Regions from separate parts of the Methylobacterium sp. PvP105 genome, predicted to be linked through region 2. Evidence: predicted binding sites of a transcription regulator. Region 2 holds the regulator's gene; each other region holds the start of a gene.
The links. The regulator LexA, encoded in region 2, represses DNA repair genes until DNA is damaged. The targets are predictions, from matches to a motif close to TGTTCNNNNTGTGTTCNG.
Positions count from the first base shown of each region.

Region 1: parE (DNA topoisomerase IV subunit B) is a predicted target of LexA. The motif match lies at 2,406-2,423, and genes of this name have one in related genera.
Region 3: J3A75_RS33805 (type IA DNA topoisomerase) is a predicted target of LexA. The motif match lies at 3,713-3,730, and genes of this name have one in related genera.
Region 4: dinB (DNA polymerase IV) is a predicted target of LexA. The motif match lies at 1,296-1,313, and genes of this name have one in related genera.

Region 1 covers NZ_JAGIPA010000001.1:1,869,289-1,874,171, reverse strand. Annotated here, with positions in the region: gene topA (type I DNA topoisomerase) at 1-1,794, shown strand, start outside; gene J3A75_RS08965 (hypothetical protein) at 1,970-2,158, opposite strand; gene parE (DNA topoisomerase IV subunit B) at 2,530-4,590, shown strand; gene J3A75_RS08955 (PRC-barrel domain-containing protein) at 4,642-4,883, opposite strand, start outside.
Region 2 covers NZ_JAGIPA010000001.1:3,042,572-3,047,454, forward strand. Annotated here, with positions in the region: gene J3A75_RS14415 (NRAMP family divalent metal transporter) at 1-549, opposite strand, end outside; gene J3A75_RS14420 (hypothetical protein) at 630-845, shown strand; gene J3A75_RS14425 (hypothetical protein) at 864-1,313, opposite strand; gene lexA (transcriptional repressor LexA) at 1,563-2,291, shown strand; gene J3A75_RS14435 (ComEC/Rec2 family competence protein) at 2,285-4,579, opposite strand; gene gltX (glutamate--tRNA ligase) at 4,773-4,883, shown strand, end outside.
Region 3 covers NZ_JAGIPA010000005.1:42,550-47,432, reverse strand. Annotated here, with positions in the region: gene J3A75_RS33815 (DUF72 domain-containing protein) at 39-809, opposite strand; gene J3A75_RS33810 (DUF4186 domain-containing protein) at 876-1,235, shown strand; gene J3A75_RS33805 (type IA DNA topoisomerase) at 1,300-3,675, opposite strand; gene J3A75_RS33800 (monovalent cation:proton antiporter-2 (CPA2) family protein) at 4,146-4,883, opposite strand, start outside.
Region 4 covers NZ_JAGIPA010000001.1:2,693,395-2,698,277, reverse strand. Annotated here, with positions in the region: gene J3A75_RS12800 (hypothetical protein) at 1-32, opposite strand, end outside; gene dinB (DNA polymerase IV) at 190-1,272, opposite strand; gene rimO (30S ribosomal protein S12 methylthiotransferase RimO) at 1,528-2,874, opposite strand; gene pabB (aminodeoxychorismate synthase component I) at 3,232-4,605, shown strand; gene J3A75_RS12780 (anthranilate synthase component II) at 4,602-4,883, shown strand, end outside.

The DNA of each region.
Region 1 (4,883 bases), 1.2 Mb from region 2:
GTCGGCATCATCACCTACATGCGGACCGACGGCGTCGACATGGCGCCGGAGGCGATCCAGGACGCCCGCCGGGTGATCGGCAAGGAGTTCGGCGACCGCTACGTGCCGGACGTGCCGCGCAAGTACAGCGTCAAGGCCAAGAACGCCCAGGAGGCCCACGAGGCGGTGCGTCCCACCGACATGGGCCGCCTGCCCAAGACGGTGGCGCGCCACCTGGAGCCCGAGCAGGCCCGGCTCTACGAGCTGATCTGGACCCGCACCATGGCGAGCCAGATGGAATCGGCCGAGCTGGAGCGGACCACCGTCGACGTCACCGCCAAGGTCGGGCCGCGGACCATCGACCTGCGCGCCACCGGCCAGGTGGTGAAGTTCGACGGCTTCCTGACCCTCTACCAGGAGGGCAAGGACGACGAGGAGGACGAGGAGAGCCGCCGCCTGCCGCCCATGAAGGCCGGCGACCCCCTCACCCGCGAGCGCATCAGCGCGACCCAGCACTTCACCGAGCCGCCGCCGCGCTACTCCGAGGCGAGCCTCGTGAAGCGCATGGAGGAGCTCGGCATCGGCCGGCCCTCGACCTACGCCGCGGTGCTCCAGACCTTGCGGGACCGCGAGTACGTCAAGATCGAGAAGAAGCGGCTGCAGCCGGAGGACAAGGGGCGGCTCGTCACGGGCTTCCTGGAGAGCTTCTTCCGGCGCTACGTCGAGTACGACTTCACCGCCGGCCTCGAGGAGCAGCTCGACCGGGTCTCCAACGCCGAGATCGACTGGCGGGCGGTGCTGCGCGACTTCTGGCGCGACTTCTCCGCGGCGATCGGCGAGACCAAGGAGCTGCGCGTCGCCGACGTGCTGGAGGCGCTGAACGGCCTTCTCGGGCCGCACATCTTCCCCGACAAGGGCGACGGCTCGAACCCGCGCACCTGCCCGACCTGCGGCTCGGGCCAGCTGTCGCTGAAGCTCGGCAAGTTCGGCGCCTTCATCGGCTGCTCGAACTACCCGGAGTGCAAGTACACCCGCCAGCTCTCGGCCACGGGCATCGACGGCGACGGGGACGGCTCCTCGGCCGAGGGCGGCCAGCCGGGCGTGCGCGTGCTGGGCGACGATCCCGCGACCGGCCTGCCGGTGACGCTCCGCGACGGCCGCTTCGGGCCGTTCCTCCAGCTCGGCGAGGCCTCCACCGAGAAGGGCGCGGAGAAGCCGAAGCGCTCGTCGCTGCCGAAGGGGCTGAGCCCCTCGGACGTGGATCTGAACAAGGCGCTGGCCCTGCTCGCGCTGCCCCGCGAGGTGGCGCGCCACCCCGAGACCGGCGAGCCGATCCTGGCCAATCTCGGCCGGTTCGGGCCCTACGTGCAGCACGGGAAGACCTACGCCAATCTCGGCAAGGACGACGACGTGCTGGAGATCGGGGCCAACCGCGCCATCGACCTGATCGTCGCCAAGGAGCAGGGCGGCGGCCGCGGCCGCCCGGCCGCCGATCCGGGCCGGCCGCTCGGCAAGGACGAGGCCAGCGGCCGAGACCTCGTGGTCAAGGCCGGCAAGTACGGACCCTACGTCACCGACGGCGAGGTCAACGCCACGCTGCCGAAGACGATGAGCGCCGAGGCGCTGACGCTGGACGAGGCGATCGCCCTGGTGAACGCCAAGCGCGCCGCGGGCGGCGGCAAGCCGGCGAAGCGGGGGGCGGCCCGGAAGAGTTCGGCGCGCGCCGCGAGCGGCGACAAGCCGGCGGCGAAGAAGACCGCCACGAAGAAGCCGGCGGCCAAGAAGGCGCCGACCAAGAAATCGAGCTCGGGCTGAGGGGCTCGCGGGCGGGGGCCGGGAGCGGCCGCCCCGTCCTCGCGCGCGGAGCGGGGCGATCCGGGACAGCCCGGGGCCGCCGAGCGTGGCGCCGACCGGTTGCCTCGCTGCGCGCGCGCGGACGTCGGTGGGGGCTCGCCGCCCGCTCAGCGTGCGCCGCGGTCGGCGATCGGGATCAGACCAGGTAGGTGATGGTCGCCGCCAGCGCGGTCGCGAAGGTCGCCAGCGCGAGGGTGGTGGAGTTCATCAGGGCCCGGCCGGGCGGCACGCCGGCCGCATCGTCGTCGCAGCCGAAGGCTGCGCCGGCCGCGTGCTCGAATCGGATCAGCGTGAGGCGGCGGGCCTCGATCGCGGCGTCGCTCATGGACTGCGGCTCCCTGACCACGGTCAAGATTTATCTCCGCCACTAACGTCGATCGTCCCGTTCTGTTCCGGTCGTCGCCTATGGAAGCCGGGCCTGCGGGTCACGAGAAAGCCTTAACCCATCGTTGTGCAACGTCGTGATGACGGCCCGGCGCGCACAACCGTGTCCCGTTGCGGCCGCGGCCCTCGCTCGCGGCGGCGCAGCATGCGATGATGCGACCGCTTCGCCGCAGGGCGAACGGCTTTGATGTTTCCGTTTTGTTCCGATATCATGCGGGGATGAAGGCGCATGCTCCACGACCCGAGACCCGTCCCAAGACCCGTCCGCGCGATTCCGAGCCGGCCGACGCGCCGCGCGCGCGGAGGCCGCGCGTGAGCGACCCGGCGCGGGACCTGTTCGGGCCGGGCGGCAAGGGCGCGGCGGCCCGTCCGCCCGAGCCGCGGCGGCGCCTGGACGCCTCGGCCTCCGTGGCGACGCTCGCGGCCGCCGAGCCCGAGGGCGGCTACACCGCCTCCGACATCGAGGTGCTGGAGGGGCTGGAGCCCGTCCGGCGCCGGCCCGGCATGTATATCGGCGGCACCGACGAGCGGGCGCTGCACCACCTCTTCGCCGAAGTGATCGACAACTCGATGGACGAGGCGGTCGCCGGCCATGCCAGCTTCATCGAGGTGGAACTGGAGGAATCCGGCGCCCTCGTGGTCACCGACAACGGCCGCGGCATCCCGGTCGACCCGCACCCGAAGTTCCCCGGCAAGTCGGCGCTCGAGGTCATCATGACCACGCTGCACGCCGGCGGTAAGTTCGACTCGAAGGTCTACGAGACCTCGGGCGGCCTGCACGGCGTCGGCATCTCGGTGGTGAACGCGCTCTCCGACCTGCTGGAGGTCGAGGTCGCGCGCAACCAGACCCTCTACCGCCAGACCTTCTCGCGCGGTCACGCGCAGGGCGCGCTGGAGCTGGTCGGCCGAGTGCAGAACCGGCGCGGCACCCGGGTCCGTTTCCACCCGGACGCCCAGATCTTCGGCTCGCTGAAGTTCGACCCGCGCCGCCTGTTCAAGATGGCGCGCTCGAAGGCCTACCTGTTCGGCGGCGTCGAGATCCGCTGGCGCTGCGCTCCCGCCCTCCTCGAGGGGCTGGCGGATGTGCCGGCCGAGGCGGTCCACCGCTTCCCCGACGGGCTGCGCGACTATCTGGCCCGGGACATCGACGGCAAGGAGCTCGTCACCGAGGCGATGTTCTCCGGCAAGATCACCAAGCCGGGCTCGCACGGGTCGCTCGAATGGGCGGTGGCCTGGATGGTGGCCGAGGACGGGTTCTCGCACTCCTACTGCAACACCATCCCGACCCCCGAGGGCGGCACCCACGAGGCGGGCCTCCGCGTCGCGCTGCTGCGCGGCCTGCGCGAGCACGCCGAGCGGGTGAACCAGGCCAAGCGCATGACGGCGGTAACCACCGACGACGTCATGGCGACCTGCGCGTCGATGCTCTCGGTGTTCATCCGCGAGCCCGAGTTCCAGGGCCAGACCAAGGACAAGCTCGCCACCGTGGAGGCCCAGCGCATCGTCGAGACGGCGGTGCGCGACGCCTTCGACCACTGGCTCGCCGCCTCCCCGGCCCAGGCCAACAAGCTCCTCGACTGGGTGATCGACCGGGCCGAGGAGCGCCTGCGCCGCCGCCAGGAGAAGGAGGTCGCCCGCAAGAGCGCGACCCGCAAGCTGCGCCTGCCCGGCAAGCTCGCCGACTGCTCGGCGGCCGGCACCGCGGGCTCGGAGATCTTCATCGTCGAGGGCGACTCGGCCGGCGGCTCCGCCAAACAGGCCCGGGACCGGGCGACCCAGGCGATCCTGCCGCTGCGCGGCAAGATCCTGAACGTCGCCTCGGCCTCGCGCGACAAGCTCGGCGCCAACCAGCTGATCTCGGATCTGACCCTGGCGCTTGGCTGCGGCACCGGCACGGCCTTCCGCGAGACGGACCTGCGCTACGAGAAGGTGATCATCATGACGGACGCCGACGTGGACGGCGCCCACATCGCCTCGCTGCTGATCACGTTCTTCTACCGCCAGATGCCCAAGCTGATCGACCGCGGCCACCTCTACCTCGCGATCCCGCCGCTCTACCGACTGCAGCAGGGCTCGAAGGTGGCCTATGCCCGGGACGACGCGGATCGCGAGCGGATCGTCAAGACGGTGTTCAAGGGCGGCAAGGTCGAGATCGGGCGGTTCAAGGGCCTCGGCGAGATGATGCCGGCCCAGCTCAAGGAGACCACCATGGACCCGAAGAAGCGCACGCTCCTGCGCGTCGCGGTCCTAGACGAGGCCCGGGAATCGACCGGCGACACGGTCGAGCGCCTGATGGGCAACAAGCCCGAGGCGCGCTTCGCCTTCATCAGCGAGCGCGCGGCCTTCGCGGAGGGCGCCGACCTCGACATCTGACGCAGTCCCGACGCGGCCCCGCCGCGTCGGGCGACGGCCTCCGGTCGCGGCCTAGCGCGGGGCCGCGATCGCCTTGGCCGGGTCGAAGGGCTGGGCCGCCGCCACCGCGTCCTTGCCCATGTTGAGGACCGCCGAGAACCGGTCGCCGCCGGGCCGCAGAACCAGGGCTCCCGGCTCGACCGCGATGAGCTTGCTGCCGAGGCCCAGGAAGCCGCCGACGTCGATCACCACCGCCCTGAGCGTCCCGCCGTCGGTGATCAGCAGATCGTCGATCTTGCCGACGCTGTCGCCGG
Region 2 (4,883 bases):
GTCGCCCAGCGGCATGTGCCCGAAGGAGGCGACGATCTCGGACACGTTCGGCCGCGCCGCGGCGGCGAGCCCGACGAAGACCAGCTCGAACAGTCCGACCACGATCGCCACGACCTCCACGCGCCGGTAGCTCCCGGTGAGGACGAGCCCGAGGAGCAGGCAGGCCGGCAGGCCGAGGCTCACGAGCCGCGGCACCCCGAACAGGTCCCCGATGCCGGCGATGCCGGAGAATTCCGTGACGATGGCGCCGAGGCCGGCGACCACGAGGCCGCCGTACGAGATCCAGGCCCAGACCGGCCCGTACCGCTCCCGGATCAGCGCGCCGTGGCCGCGCCCGGTGGCGGTCCCGAGCCGCACCGTCAGCTCCTGGACGACGTACAGGATCGGCACCAGCAGGATCTGCAGGAGCAGCAGCGCGTAGCCCCAGCGCGCCCCGCTCTGGGCCGCCGTGATGAGGCTTCCGACATCGGTATCGGCCAGCATCACCACGAGTCCGGGGCCCGCGGCCTTGAGGTAAGCGGACAGGCGAGGCAGGGAAGCGCTGGGCACGGCTCGGGAACAGTCCCGCGCACGGGCGGTTCCGGCGGGCGCCTGCGGCGTTTTCCCGGGGCAGGCGGGAGGAGCGTGAGATGGCGGAGAGCACGGATCGGGGCTCCGGCTGGAGCCTGCAGGCGAGCGCCGTGCCCGACGGGGTGCGCCTGGAACTCGCCCTCGCCGACCTCGGCGGCGCGCCGGTGACCGCCGCGATCGTGCTCGACCGGGCCGAGGCCCGGGCCTTCGCCCGCGCCCTGCTCGCCGCCGCCGGGGACGCGGCGGAGCGGACCTTCCCGAAGCCGGGCGCCTGACGGCGCGCCGCCGGCCGGTCAGCGCACCCCGAGGCCGGGGTTGCGGCCCGGCAGGCGGGGGACCACCGTGCCGCGCTTCTCGATCGGCGCGTCGCACGCGTAGGCGAACTCGGTCTTCAGCGGATCGAACACGGTCTCGCCGGTGATCCGGCAATCCTCGCGCACGGTCTCGTCGAGATAGGCCCGGGCGGCGGTGCGGAAGCGCTTCACCCGGGTGGCGTCCGGCTCCGGATCGATCCGGACCTCGCTCAGATTGCAGCCGGTGTACTCGCGCAGGGCGTTGGAGACGATCAGCATCCGGCGCAGCTGCCGGTTGTCGTAGACCTCGTAGGGCTCCTTGCAGCCGATCGTCACGACCTGGGGGGTGAGCGCCACGTAGTTCCGCGAGATGTAGGAGAACCCGGTGGTGCAGCCGGCGAGGCCGAGGGCGGCGAGGCCGAGGGGCAGCAGAGCCGCGGGTCGTCGCATCCTCGTCATTCCAAGAGGGTCCCAGCCCGCGCCCCGGATCCGCCGCCTGCCCGGCGGGGCACCGCGGTGCATTGAAACGGCTCCGCTTGCGCCGTCAATGCGTTTCTCCGCCTTGTCCCGCGGGCGCGCCGCGGCGCGCCGAGCGTGGCGGTGCCGCTCTTGCGGAACACTTGCGGAACGTTTAACCTGTTCGTGATTTGTTTCGGAGACCGTCACGTGGCGGTCCGCCAAGCCGCGAGTCCCCCGTCGATGCTCACGCGCAAGCAGCTGGACCTCCTGCGATTCATCCAGAGCCGGATGCAGGAATGCGGCGTCCCGCCGTCGTTCGACGAGATGAAGGATGCCCTCGACCTCAAGTCGAAATCCGGTATCCACCGGCTGATCACGGCGCTGGAGGAGCGCGGCTTTCTCCGGCGCCTGCCGAATCGGGCGCGCGCCATCGAGGTGATCCGCATCCCCGAGAGCCTGACGCAGGCCGCGCCGGCGCCCCAGACCCCCGCCGAGCCGCGTCGCTTCACGCCGAGCGTGGTCGAGGGCGGCAAGTCCAAGCAGCCGCCGGCCCCGGCGAGCACGCGGATGATCGACGAGTCCGGCCGGGCCATCTCGATCCCCGTCATGGGTCGGATCGCGGCCGGTACGCCCGTCTCGGCGATCCAGAACCAGAGCCACGCCATCACCCTGTCGCCGGACTTCGTGGCCGGCGGCGAGCACTACGCCCTCGAGGTGCGCGGCGACTCGATGGTCGAGGCCGGGATCCTGGACGGCGACCTCGTGGTCATCCGCAAGCAGGACACCGCCAATACCGGCGACATCATCGTGGCGCTGATCGACGACGAGGAGGCGACGCTCAAGCGCCTGCGCCGCCGCGGCTCCTCGATCGCCCTGGAGGCCGCCAACCCGGCCTACGAGACCCGCGTGCTCGGGCCCGACCGGGTCCGGATCCAGGGCCGCCTCGTCAGCCTCGTCCGCCGCTACTGAAGCGGCTCGGCCGGCGCGTCGCCGGGAGCGAGGTCTCCGCCCGGCGCGGCGGCCCCGTCCTCCGCGGCGCGGTCGCCCGGCTCCGCGGTGACCGGCCGCGGCGGTCCCGGATCGCGTCCCGGATCGCGTCCCGGGGCCGGCCGCCAGGGCACGGCGCGCCCGTCGTCCCGGGCGAAGCGCGCGGCGAAGCCGTCGCCGTCGGTCCGGAGGGCCACGGCGCCGCGGGCGGCGAGGACTTGCCGATCGATCACCAGGGGGCCCGTGCAGGTCGGCGGCGCCGCGAGGAAGGTGATCAGCACCGCGGCGCGGGCGCAATCCTCCGGGAAGGCCCGCCTGTCCCGGACGAGGGCGACCGCCCGCCCGTCCGGCAGCCGGGCGGTGCAGCCGAGCCGGTCGCAGCGCCCGCTGCCCGACCGGACGATGAGCGCCGCGGGCCGCCGCCCGTCACCGTCCGCCTTCAGCCACTGCTCGAGGACGAAGCCGGAGGGGCTTCCGAGGGCCGCGAGCCGCCCGTCCGGACCCCGCACCGCCGCTCCCGCGCCCTGCCGGTCGACGTAGAGGTCGTAGCGGTCGGGCCGGGCCGCGAGGACGAGGCCGAGCAGGACCGGCGGCACGGCGAGCCAGCGCAGGCGGGAGGCCGGCAGCGTCGCCAGCAGCAGGCCCGCGGTCAGCAGGGTCAGCGCTGCGGCGCCGAAGGCCGGCAGCACCAGGCTCGCCCGCTCGAACCCGGCGATCCAGTCCGAGATCGCCAGCATGCCGGCCACCGCCTGCCCCATCAGCCACCAGACCGGCCGGTCGAGGGCGAAGGGATAGGCGAGGCAGCCGATCACCGCGGCGGGCATCACCGCCAGGGAGACGAGCGGCAGGGTCAGGGCGTTGCCGACGAGGCCGAAGGGCTGAACCGTCTGGAAGTGGTAGGTGGCGAAGGGCGCGGTCGCGACCTGCGCCACAAGGGTCGTGGCCAGGGTCCCGGTGATCGCCGAGAGGCCGGTGCCGACGAGGCGGCCGATCCGCCCGGCCCCGGGGCGCACGAACAGCCGCCCGTCGATCAGCCGGGCGCAGGCGATCAGCCCGGCCACGGCGCCGAAGGACATCTGGAAGCTCGGGCCGAGCAGGCCCTCCGGCTCCCGGGCGAGCGCGATCAGCGCCGCGAGGGCGAGGTTGCGCATCGACAGGGCCGGCCGGTCCGCCAGGATCGCGCCCAGCATGATCAGGGTCATGATCAGCGAGCGCTCGGCCGCGATGTCCCAGCCCGAGAAGGCGCAGTAGGCGGTGACGCCGACCATGGCGAAGCCGGCCGCGATCTTCTTGATCGGCCAGAGGAGCGCGCAGAGCGGCACCGCGGCGAGGACCGCCCGCACCAGCCAGAACACCACGCCGGCGGCCAGCACCATGTGGAGGCCCGAGATCGACACCACGTGGTAGATGCCCGCGGCGCGGAGCGCGTCGTTGGTCGCCGGTCCGATGAGGCCGCGCTTGCCGGTCACCAGGGCCGCCGCCACCGCGCCCGCCTGGCCGCCGGCGGCCTCCGCGATCCGGCGCGTGAGCCCGTTGCGGGCCGCGTCCAGCGCCGCGGCGAGCCGCAGGCCCAGCGGCGGCGGCTCGGACGGCGCCCGGACGGTGACCGCGCCGACCAGCGAGCCCACCGCGCCGATCCCCTGGAAGTAGGCGTCCCGGGCGAAGTCGTAGCCGCCGGGCCGGGCCGCCTCCGGGGGCGGCAGCAGCCGCGCCGTGGCGGCGACGACGTCCCCGGGGCGCGGGATCGGCGTCTTGCGGAACGAGACCCGCACCCGGGCGGGCCGCGCCTCGGGCGCGAGGCCGGCGAAGCTCTCCACCCGGATCACCAGCCGGGCGCCGACCTCGCGCTCGTCCAGGGCCTCGACCGTTCCGACGAGCGGACCGATCGTGGTGCGCGTCAGGATCGGCGCGGCGACCTGCGAGACCCGCCAGGTCGCCGCCGCGAAGCCGAGGAGCGCGGCCGCCACCGCGAGCGCCGCCGCCAGGGCCGCCGGCCGCGCGCCGAGGACGGGGACCGGCGCCAGCGCGAGGGCGGCCGCGATCAGGGGCGCGGCCAGGCTCGGCGCGCCGTCGGCCGCCGCGAAGTAGACCAGGATCCCGCCGCCGAAGGCCACTGCCAGCCAGGGAAACAGCCGGCGCTGCTCGGCCTCGCGGGCGAGACCGGCGGCGACCCAGCCGCGGAGCGCCGGTAGGGCGGGCGGGAGGGCTCGGACGCGCGGGCCGATCAGCGCCACCGCGCCGCCCGCCCGCCTCGCGCCGATCCGCCGCATCGCCGCCGCCCCGCTCCGCGCGACCTGTCGTCGGGGTCGAGCGATTCTGCGGGCGATTCTTAACGCATCCGCCGGCCCGTGCTACAGCCGGCTCTTCGTGCTACGGGCGCCCTGTCGAGCCCCTCGCCGCTCCGCCGCCCCTTCGCCGTCCGTCGCGCTCCGTCCGCGACCAGCCCCGGAACATACCGGACCGATGTCCTCAGCCGTCATCACGCGCTTCGCCCCCTCGCCCACCGGCTACCTGCACATCGGCGGGGCCCGCACGGCCTTGTTTAACTGGCTCTACGCCCGCCACACCGGCGGG
Region 3 (4,883 bases), on a different contig from region 2:
AGTGCCGGCACGCGACAATCCTATCCATCCCCGTGAGATCAATGCCCGGTCTTTCGTGAAGCGGATCCCTGCCGGGTCCCGACGCGCGCGAGCATGTCGAGGGCGTCACCGATCGCCGCGAACGCCGCGGTGTTGTCGAAGATGCACCACGCGCGACGGCCGAGGGCCTCGTGCTCTTCGAGGCGCTCGGCGATCCGGGACAGGACGCGCGGCTCGTACGCCGAGTGGTACATCCGCGGCGAGCCGTGGAGCCGGTAGTAGACGAGGTCCGGCCAGCCGCCGGGCACGGCGGCGTTCCGGACCGGCGCGGGGTCGGCCGCGACGCGGGCGATCGCGAGGCCGACGAGCAGGCGATCGACATCCTGGGTGAACCACGTGGCGTGGCGCGGCTCACAGACGATGTCGCCCGGGAAGCGCCGCCGGAATTCCGTCAGGAAGGACGCCGCGGACGGGCTGTCGAAGGCCAGACTCGGCGGGAGCTGGAGCAGCAGCGGCCCGAGCCTCGTCCCGAGACCTGCGACCTCACCGAGGAAGCGCGCGAGGGGCTCGTCCGCTCCGATGAGGCGCCGCTCGTGCGTGACCGATCGCGGCACCTTCACGGCGAAGCGGAACCCGTCCGGCACCGCCGCGGCCCATTTCGCGTACGTCGTCACCCGATGGGGCCGATAGAAGGAGGAGTTGATCTCGACGGCGGGAAAGCGCTGTCCGTACCGCTCCAGGTGGCTGCCCGCCTCTGGAAATCGCGGCGCGTAGGTCTTGGGCAGGCTCCAGCCCGCGGTACCGACGGCGATGGTGTCTGATGGATGCATGGAATACCGCTCGTGGCCGAAGCCATGCCGGCCCGACCGGCGATCGGTAGACCGGGACCTGCGCGCATGCGAGCGCTCGACGAGGTGTTCGACCGTCTCCCGCACTCCGCGTTCCGTCGACGATTCCGGCTGGCGCCCGCCGATCGCGCTTATCTCCGGGCGAAGGGGCTCCCGACGGTCCTGGACCATGCGCGGGACTTCGTGCGGCGACGCCTCGCGCCCGCCGAGCCCAGGAACGATGGCAAGCAGACGCCCTTCCGCGGCCACCCCGTCTTCACAGCGCAGCACGCGACGGCAACCTGCTGCCGCGGCTGTCTGGCCAAGTGGCACGCGATCCCCGCGGGCCGGGAATTGACCGCGGCCGAGCAGGCCCACGCGGTCGCGGCGATCGCGCGCTGGCTGCGCTCCCAGGACGTCGAGGCCTGAGGCGCGCCCGAGCCCGGGCGCTGCCGCCGGGCGCCGCGATTCCCGACACGCCCGCCGAAGCGGTTCAGGCCCGGCGGCGTGCCGTCGCTGGTCGCGGCGTCCGGGCCGACCGGCCCCGCCGCTTCTCCCGCTCCGCGGATTTCTTGCCCTTCGTCCCTCCGGCACTCGCCTCGCCCCTCCCCTGCCGCGGCGGCGCGGCGTGCGCGTCGAGGAAGCGGCGGCACGCGTCGAAGTCGGTCTCCGCCTCCGGAGGGCACGGGACGCCGCGCTGCTGGGCGAGGCTGCGCGCGTAGCCGAGCATCGCCGCGCTCGGGATCCGCTGGCCGCCGGCGTGGTCCGCCTGCGCGGCGCGCGGTCCGGCATGGGTGTCGAGGAACGCGCGGCAGACGCTGATGCTGCTCCTGCAGCCGCGCGGCAGCGTCACGCCCTTCCGCTCGGAGAGGCTCACCGCGAACGCCATCATGGCCGGCGTCGGTGGCCGCTGGTCGCCCTGACCGGCTGGGATCAGGCTCGGATCGAGGCTGACCGCCGGCGCCTGCGCGATCGCGGCGATCAGGTCGTCGAGACGGGCGCGGGTGCGCTGCCGGAAGGCGTTCGCGCGCGCGACGGCCTCGGCCCGCGTGGCCGCCCGTCCGATCTCGGCGAGCTCCGCCTCGAACATGGCGCGCCCGACCGGATCCCCGTAGGCCGGGAACACCCCGCGCACCGCGCGGATGAAGGTCCGGCCGACCTCGGTGACCTCGATGGCCGGATCCTTTCCCGTCGACAGCGTGATGTAGCGGCTCTTCAGGAGCTTGGGCAGGATCGTGTCCCGGGTCGCGGCGGTCCCGAGCCCCTTCGGCTCGTTCGGGTTGGCCGGGTTCTCCAGGGCGCGCTTGGCGGCCGGATCGTCCACCTGGTCGATCAGCCGACCCATCACCACCGGCAACTCGCCCCGGGTGATCCGCCGCGGCGGCTCGGTCATCGCGGTGGCGACGTCCGCCGTCGCGGCGGAGGCGGCCTCGCCGTCGGTCACGAGCGGCAGGCGGGTGGCGGTGGCTTCCGCCTCGCGCTTGGCCTTGCCGGGCACGACGTCCGCCTCGGCCTCGGCCTCGCTGCCGTAGATCGCGCGCCAACCGGGCGCGCGCACGACGCTGCCGGAGACGGCGAACCGCTTCACGCCGAGCGGTGTCTCGACCTCCGCCGTGACGCTCGTGCGCGCGTCGACACCGTCGGGAAGGTGCGCGGCGAGGTAGGCCTTCGCCACGAGCTCCCACAATCGGAACTGATCGGCGCCGAGACGGCCGCGCTCGGGCGCCTTGCGCAGGGGCACGATGGCGTGGTGCTCGCCCGGATCCGCGACGTAGTGGCCCTTGAGACCGCGACGGATCAGCGGCGCAGCGTCTCGCGGAACCACCGCGTTCAGATCGGTCAGGACGGTCGTGACGGCCGCGATGACCGCGGCGGCATCGCCGGCCTGGCCCTCCGGCAGGTGCTCGGACTCCGTGCGCGGGTAGCTGAGGTACCCCTGATCGTAGAGGTCCTGGGCGACGCCGGCCGTGTGCTGCGGGTCCCAGCCGAACCGCTTGGCGCAGCGCCGCGCCAGGGTATCCTTCGAGAACAGCCGGGGCGGTGCGCGCCGGACATCCTTGTGCGCGACCGCCAGAGGGCCCGACCACGTCGCCGCGGCGGACCGGATCGTCTCGGCGATCGCCGCGTCGAAGATCCGCTCCTTCGGGGCGTGCCAGAGGGTGAGTTCCGCGCCCGAGCGGGTGGCCAGGTGCACCGCGACCTTGAAGAAGTCCTGCGGCACGAAGGACCGGATCCGCTCCTCCAAATCCGTCAGGATGGCGAGGGTGGGCGTCTGCACGCCGCCGAAGCGCCACGGCTCCCGGAAGGCGGGCGGGCGCAGGCGCAGCGAGATCGCCCGCGTGCCGTTCAGGCCGAGATGATAGTCCTCGTACTGCCGGCAGAGCGCCTCGAGGTAGGCGGCGTAGTCCCGCTCGCCCGAGTCGGGATCCTTGGCCAGGGCCGCGAAGGCGCGTCGGATCGACACTTCGTCGAGCGCGCCGAGCTTGAGCCGGTCGACACGCCCGTGCCAGCCGAGATGCTCGAGCACTTCCCAGGCGATCATCGAGCCCTCACGACCGGGATCGGTGGCGATGATCACGCGCTCGACGCCGGTCAGCGCCTGCCGGATCGCGGCGATCTTCGACTCGTGCGACTGGCCGGACCGGTTCGTCCCGTAGCCGACCGGGATCGTGGCGAGGACGATCGGGAGGACGTCGAAGCGCCAGGGCTTCCACTCGGGCCGGATGCTGCCCGGCTCCTCGGCCGACAGCAGGTGTCCCTCCGCGGCCACGCAGACCGTGCTCGGCGAGCGGAAGAAGCGCTGCAACTGGCGCATCGCCGAGGGCTTCTCGAAGAAGAACAGCGTGCGACCGGAGCTCGGAGGTGGCATGTCGCTGACCGATAGGACTGTCGCCGCACCGGGCGGTGGTTCCCATTTTGTTCCAGACGGGTGCCGCTTGCAACCGGCGCCATCGATCGAGGGTTAGCCGAGGCCGCGGCACCGCGGGGGCGCCTGCGGCGCCGGTCACGAGAGCTCCGTTCGCCGAGCCGACGCATCGGATCGGTCGAGACCGTCGCGGACGCCTGGAGGCTCTGCCTTCGCAGCCCGTCGGACGGAGGAGCGTGGCGCGCGGTGGCTCCCTCCGGGCGCGGTCGTGTCCGAGCCGGGCGAGGCCGCCGGGTGCACCGGGCATGCCGTGTCGCCGGATCTTCGCCTGCGTGCGCCGCGCCATCGACGGCCGGGCGTTCGGCGCCCCGAAGGCTCCGAACGCCCGGCTGCGCGACACGGTCTTCCCGCCCCTAAGACCTGCCGGGACGGGCCGGCATCCTGCTGGCGTGGAACCGAGACCCGGTCGCCCACTAGCCGGCGCCGTGCGCCGAGACGGTCTTGTTGCCGTGAATGAGCTCCCGGCCGGCATAGAGCCCGCCGACGACCTGAAGATCGAGACGCTCCGCGTCGCGGCGCCGGACCTCTTCCATGATCGCGCTGGCCGCTTCCGGGTCGGCGCCGGTCGTCAGGAGGGCCTGCTCGCCGAGGAGCAGGGCCGAGGCGACAGTCTCCCGGATCTGGTAGGCCACGCCGGCCTGGATCAGTTCGACAGCGTGTTCCCGATCGCGGGCGCGCGCCAGCACGGGTACCAGGGGGAATTCCGCCTTGGCGATCTCCGCGACGCGCCTGGCCATGGCGGTGTCGTCGACGCAGATCAGGATCGCCCGCGCCGTCGCGGCACCGGCCGCGTGGAGGATGTCGAGGCGCGTGCCGTCGCCGTAATAGACCTTGAAGCCGAAGCCCTCGGCGAGACGGATGTTGCCCGGGTTCGTGTCGATGATCGAGACGGAGCAGCCCTGAGCGATCAGCGGCTGACTGGCGATCTGACCGAAGCGACCGAACCCGACGATGAGGGCGCTGCCCACGAGATCCTCGGGCGCCTCGACGCCGTCGGTGGACAGGGCGGCCTTGGGGCCGAGACGGTCGAAGGCGACGACCATCAGCGGCGTGATCGCCATCGACAGGATGATGGTGGCGGTCAGGACGGCGTTGGTCGTGCCGTCGATGATGCCGGCGCTCGCGGCGGCCGCGTACAGCACGAAGGCGAA
Region 4 (4,883 bases), 350 kb from region 2:
AGAGACGGGGCCGGGGAGGCGGGCTTCGACATGGGGCGGACCCTTCGGTTCGTGCGGGCCCCGGGCAATCCCGGTCCGCGCCGGACGGATCCCATGTGGGGCGGCCGCGCGGGCCCGGCGTGCGGGACCGCACCGCGATCCCGCGTCGCATCATCGCGGGATCGGCGCGGGCCCCGCGGCGGGAGCCCGTCACAGGGCCAGCCCGAGCTGGAGCGGCGCCTCGGGCGCGTCCTGCGCGAAGCCCGACAGCGACACCCCGATCAGCCGCGCGCTGCGCCGCAGGGGGAACAGGCCGGCCAGCAGGTCGAGGCCGATCCGCTCCAGCCCTGCCCGGTCGGCGACGGGGACGGGCAGCGACCGGGCCCGGGTGACCTGGGCGAAATCCGAGAACTTGAGCTTCAGGGTCACGGTCCGGGCGCGCATGCCCTTGGCGTCGGCCGCGGCCCAGACCTTGTCGAACAGCGGCGCCAGCCGGGCGGCCAGGACCTCGAAGGCGGCGGTGTCGTCCGAGAAGGTGGTCTCCGCGCCGATCGACTTGCGCACCCGGTGGGCGCGGACCGGCCGCTCGTCGATCCCGCGGGCGACCGCGTGGTAGTAGGCGCCCGCGGAGCCGAAGGTCTCGCGCAGGCGCTCCGGCGTCCAGGCGCGCAGGTCCGCCCCGGTCTCGATCCCGAGCCGCTTCATCTTCGCCTCGGTGACCGGGCCGACGCCGTGGAACCGGCCGATCGGCAGCGCGGCCACGAAGTCCGGCCCCATGGCGGGGGTGATGACGAACAGGGCGTTCGGCTTCCTGTGGTCGGACGCCACCTTGGCGAGGAACTTGTTGTACGAGACCCCGGCCGAGGCCACGAGCCCGGTGCGCTCCAGGATCTCGGCCCGGATCGCCTTCGCCACGGCCGTCGCGGTCGGGAGGCCCAGGAGATTCTCGGTGACGTCGAGATAGGCCTCGTCGAGGGCCACCGGCTCGATGACGGCCGTGTGCCGGGCGAAGACCGCGCGGATCTCCTCCGAGACCGCCCGGTAGACCTCGAAGCGCGGCTTCACGAACAGCAGGTCCGGGCACAGCCGCCGCGCGGTGGCCGACGGCATGGCCGAGCGGACGCCGAACCGGCGCGCCTCGTAGCTCGCCGCCGCCACCACGCCGCGCTCCCGCGAGCCGCCCACCGCCAGGGGTTTGCCGCGCAGGGACGGGTCGTCGCGCTGCTCCACGGAGGCGTAGAACGCGTCCATGTCGATGTGGATGATTTTTCGGAGCGCGACCTCCGGATCCATCGCCGCCTCGGAGATCCGCCGCTGGTTCCCGCTCTGTTCTAAAGATCGCGGCGGCCCTGCGGGGTCAAGCTGCGCCGGGCGGGGCGTCAACAGGGATATCCCACCCACGCCCCCATCCCGAGGTGCGAGCGGAGCGAGCCTCGAAGGAGGGCTCCGGGGATCGCGCGGTCGGCTGGAGCCCTCCTCCGAGGCCTCCGCGGCGCTCGGCGCCTCAGGATGAGGGCACGGTTCGGATCGTCGCCACGGCGCGCCGCCTCAGGCGACGCTGCCGTAGAGGTCGTAGGCCTCGGCCCGGTCGATCTTCACGGTGACGATGTCGCCGACCCGCACCGGGCGCCGGAAGGCGGCGTGGACGGTGCCGTCGATCTCCGGCGCGTCGGCCTTGGACCGGCCCCGCGCGACCCCGCCCTCGACGGAATCGACGATGACCGGCAGCCGCTTGCCGACCTTGGCCCGCTGCAGCCGCAGCGCGATCCCGTTCTGCGTCTCCATGAACCGGCGCTTGCGCTCGGCCTTCACCGCCGGCGGCACGGGGTCGCCCAGCGCGTTGGCGGTGGCGCCCGCCACCGGCTCGTACTCGAAGCAGCCGACCCGATCGAGCTTGGCCTCCTGCAGCCAGGCCAGCAGTTCCTCGAACTCGGCCTCGGTCTCGCCGGGGAAGCCGACGATGAAGGTCGAGCGGATCGCGAGATCCGGGCAGGTCTGCCGCCAGCTGCGGATCCGGTCGAGCTGGCGCTCCTGATTGCCGGGGCGGCGCATGCGCTTGAGCACCGACGGGCTCGCGTGCTGGAGCGGCATGTCGAGGTAGGGGAGCACCTTGCCCTCGGCCATCAGGGGGATGACCTCGTCCACGTGCGGGTAGGGGTAGACGTAGTGCAGCCGCACCCAGGCCCCGAGCTCGCCGAGCTCCCGGGTCAGGTCGTAGAACTTCGCGCGGACCTGCCGGTCGCGCCACGGGCTCTCACTGTAGCGGATATCGACGCCGTAGGCGCTGGTGTCCTGGCTGACGACCAGCAGCTCCTTCACGCCGGCCTTCACCAGTTTCTCCGCTTCCCGCAGCACGTCGGCGGCCGGGCGGCTGACGAGGTTCCCGCGCAGGGACGGGATGATGCAGAAGCTGCAGCGATTGCTGCACCCCTCCGAGATCTTCAGGTAGGCGTAGTGGCGCGGGGTGAGCTTGATCCCCTGCGGCGGCACGAGGTCGAGGAACGGGTCGTGGGCCGGCGGCACCGCCTCGTGGACGGCCGCCACCACCGACTCGTAGGCCTGGGGCCCGGTCACCGCCAGGAGGTCGGGGTACTTCTCGCGGATCTCCTCCGGCTGCGCGCCCATGCAGCCGGTGACGATCACCCGGCCGTTCTCCGCCATGGCCTCGCCGATCGCCGAGAGCGACTCCGCCTTGGCCGAGTCGAGGAAGCCGCAGGTGTTGACGATCACCACGTCGGCGCCGTCGTGCCGGCGGGCCAGCTCGTAGCCCTCGGCGCGAAGATGGGTGAGGATCCGCTCGGAATCGACCAGCGCCTTGGGGCAGCCCAGCGAGACGAACGAGATTTTCGGGGCGGCGCCGGGAGCGGGGCCGCGGGGGGCGGGCGTGGCGGTCATGGCATTCGGGTCGGACAGTCCGGCGGGGCGATCGGCCGCCCGGCGCGCGGGACCAGGAATTCGGGGTCGCGCTCCTATACAGGCTCCGGCGCCTCCGCGCGAGGCCGGCCGCCGCAGGGGTGACCAGCCCCGCGCGCGAGCCTGGGCCCGGACGCGGATCCTGTCATGACAGCAAAGCTTTGCGGCGGGCTTCTCAGACCCCACATCAGGACGGGACAGCGCGGCCCTGCGCCCCGGACACGGCCCGCCCGCGCGAGGCGGCGGGGCCTGCGTGGAACTGCCGCTTCCCCCGCGGCATCGCCTGTGCGACGGCAGCGGACGACGCACAGCCCGAGGATAACGGCCCCGAACCCGGTCATGTGGACCCGAGAGATCCCCTTCATCGATCCCGTCGCGGCGGCGGCCCGGCTGCGCGCCCTGCCCGGGCTCGCCTTCCTCGACAGCGCCATGCGGCACGACCCGCTGGGGCGGCACTCGATCGTGGCCGCCGACCCGTTCGCGCGGTTCCGCTACCGCGACGGGCGCGCGACCCTCGACGGGCGACCGGTGGCGGGCGGCCCGATGGCGGCGCTCCGGGCCTGCCTCGAACCCTACCGGCTCGAGCCCGGGCCGGAACCGTTCCCCGGCGGGGCGATCGGGTACCTGGCCTACGACCTCGGCGCGGCGCTGGAGCGGGTGGCGGCGCCGGCCCGGCGGGCGGGGCTCACCGACGACATCGCGCTGAACCTCTACGACACGGCCCTGGTCGTCGACCACGCCGCCGGCACGGCCCGGCTGGTCGCCACGGGTTTCCCGGAGACCGCGCCGGACGCGCGGCGGGCCCGCGCGGAGGCGCGGCTCGCCGGCTTCGCCGACCTGCTCGGCGGCGCGGAGCCGCCGGTCCCGGCCGCAGCCCGGCCGGCCCAACCGCTCGCGTGGCGCTCGAACTTCGACCGCCAAAGCTATGAAGAGGCTGTCGAAAAAGTCCGCGCATACATCCGCGCCGGCGACATCTACCAGGCCAATATCGCCCAGCGCTTCGTCGCCGACCTGCCGGCCGGCTTCGACCCGTTCGCCCTCTACCGGCGGCTGCGCGAGACCAATCCGGCGACCTTCGGGGCCTACCTGGAACAGGAGGGCCTGACCGTGGCCTCGTCATCGCCGGAGCGGTTCATCCGCCTCGACGGCCGGCACGTGGAGACGCGCCCGATCAAGGGCACCGCCCGCCGCCTCGACGACCCGGTGGCCGACCGGGCGGCGGCCGAGGCGCTGCAGGCCAGCGTCAAGGAGCGGGCCGAGAACGTCATGATCGTCGACCTGCTGCGCAACGACCTGTCGCGGGTCTGCGCGCCGGGCAGCGTCGCCGTGCCGACCCTGTGCGGGCTGGAGACCTACGCCAACGTCCACCATCTGGTGTCGGTGGTGACCGGAGACCTCCGCGACGGGCTCGACGCCCTCGACCTCCTGGAAGGGACCTTCCCGGGCGGCTCGATCACGGGCGCCCCGAAGATCCGCGCCATGGACATCATCACCGAGATCGAGGGCGACGCGCGGGAACTCTACTGCGGCGCCATCGGCCGGATCGGCTTCGACGGGGCGCTCGACACGTCGATCGCGATCCGCACCGTGTTCATGGACGCGCACCAGGCGGTCCTGCAGGCCGGGGGCGGGGTGACCCTGCTGTCGGAGCCGGGCCCGGAATACGACGAGACCCTGGCCAAGGCCGCCCGCGTCTTCGAGGCCTTCGCATGATCCTCGTCCTCGACAATTACGACTCGTTCGTCTTCAACGTCGTCCGCTACCTGGAGGAGCTCGGCGAGACGGTCCGGGTCGTGCGCAACGACGCGCTGGACGTCCCCGGCATCCGGGCGCTCGAACCGGAGGCCCTGGTGGTCTCGCCCGGGCCCTGCACCCCCGCGGAGGCCGGGATCTCCCTGCCGGCGATCCGGGAGCTGTCGGGCGCGGTGCCGATCCTCGGCGTCTGCCTCGGCCACCAGGCGATCGGCGCGGCCTTCGGCGGCACGGTCGCG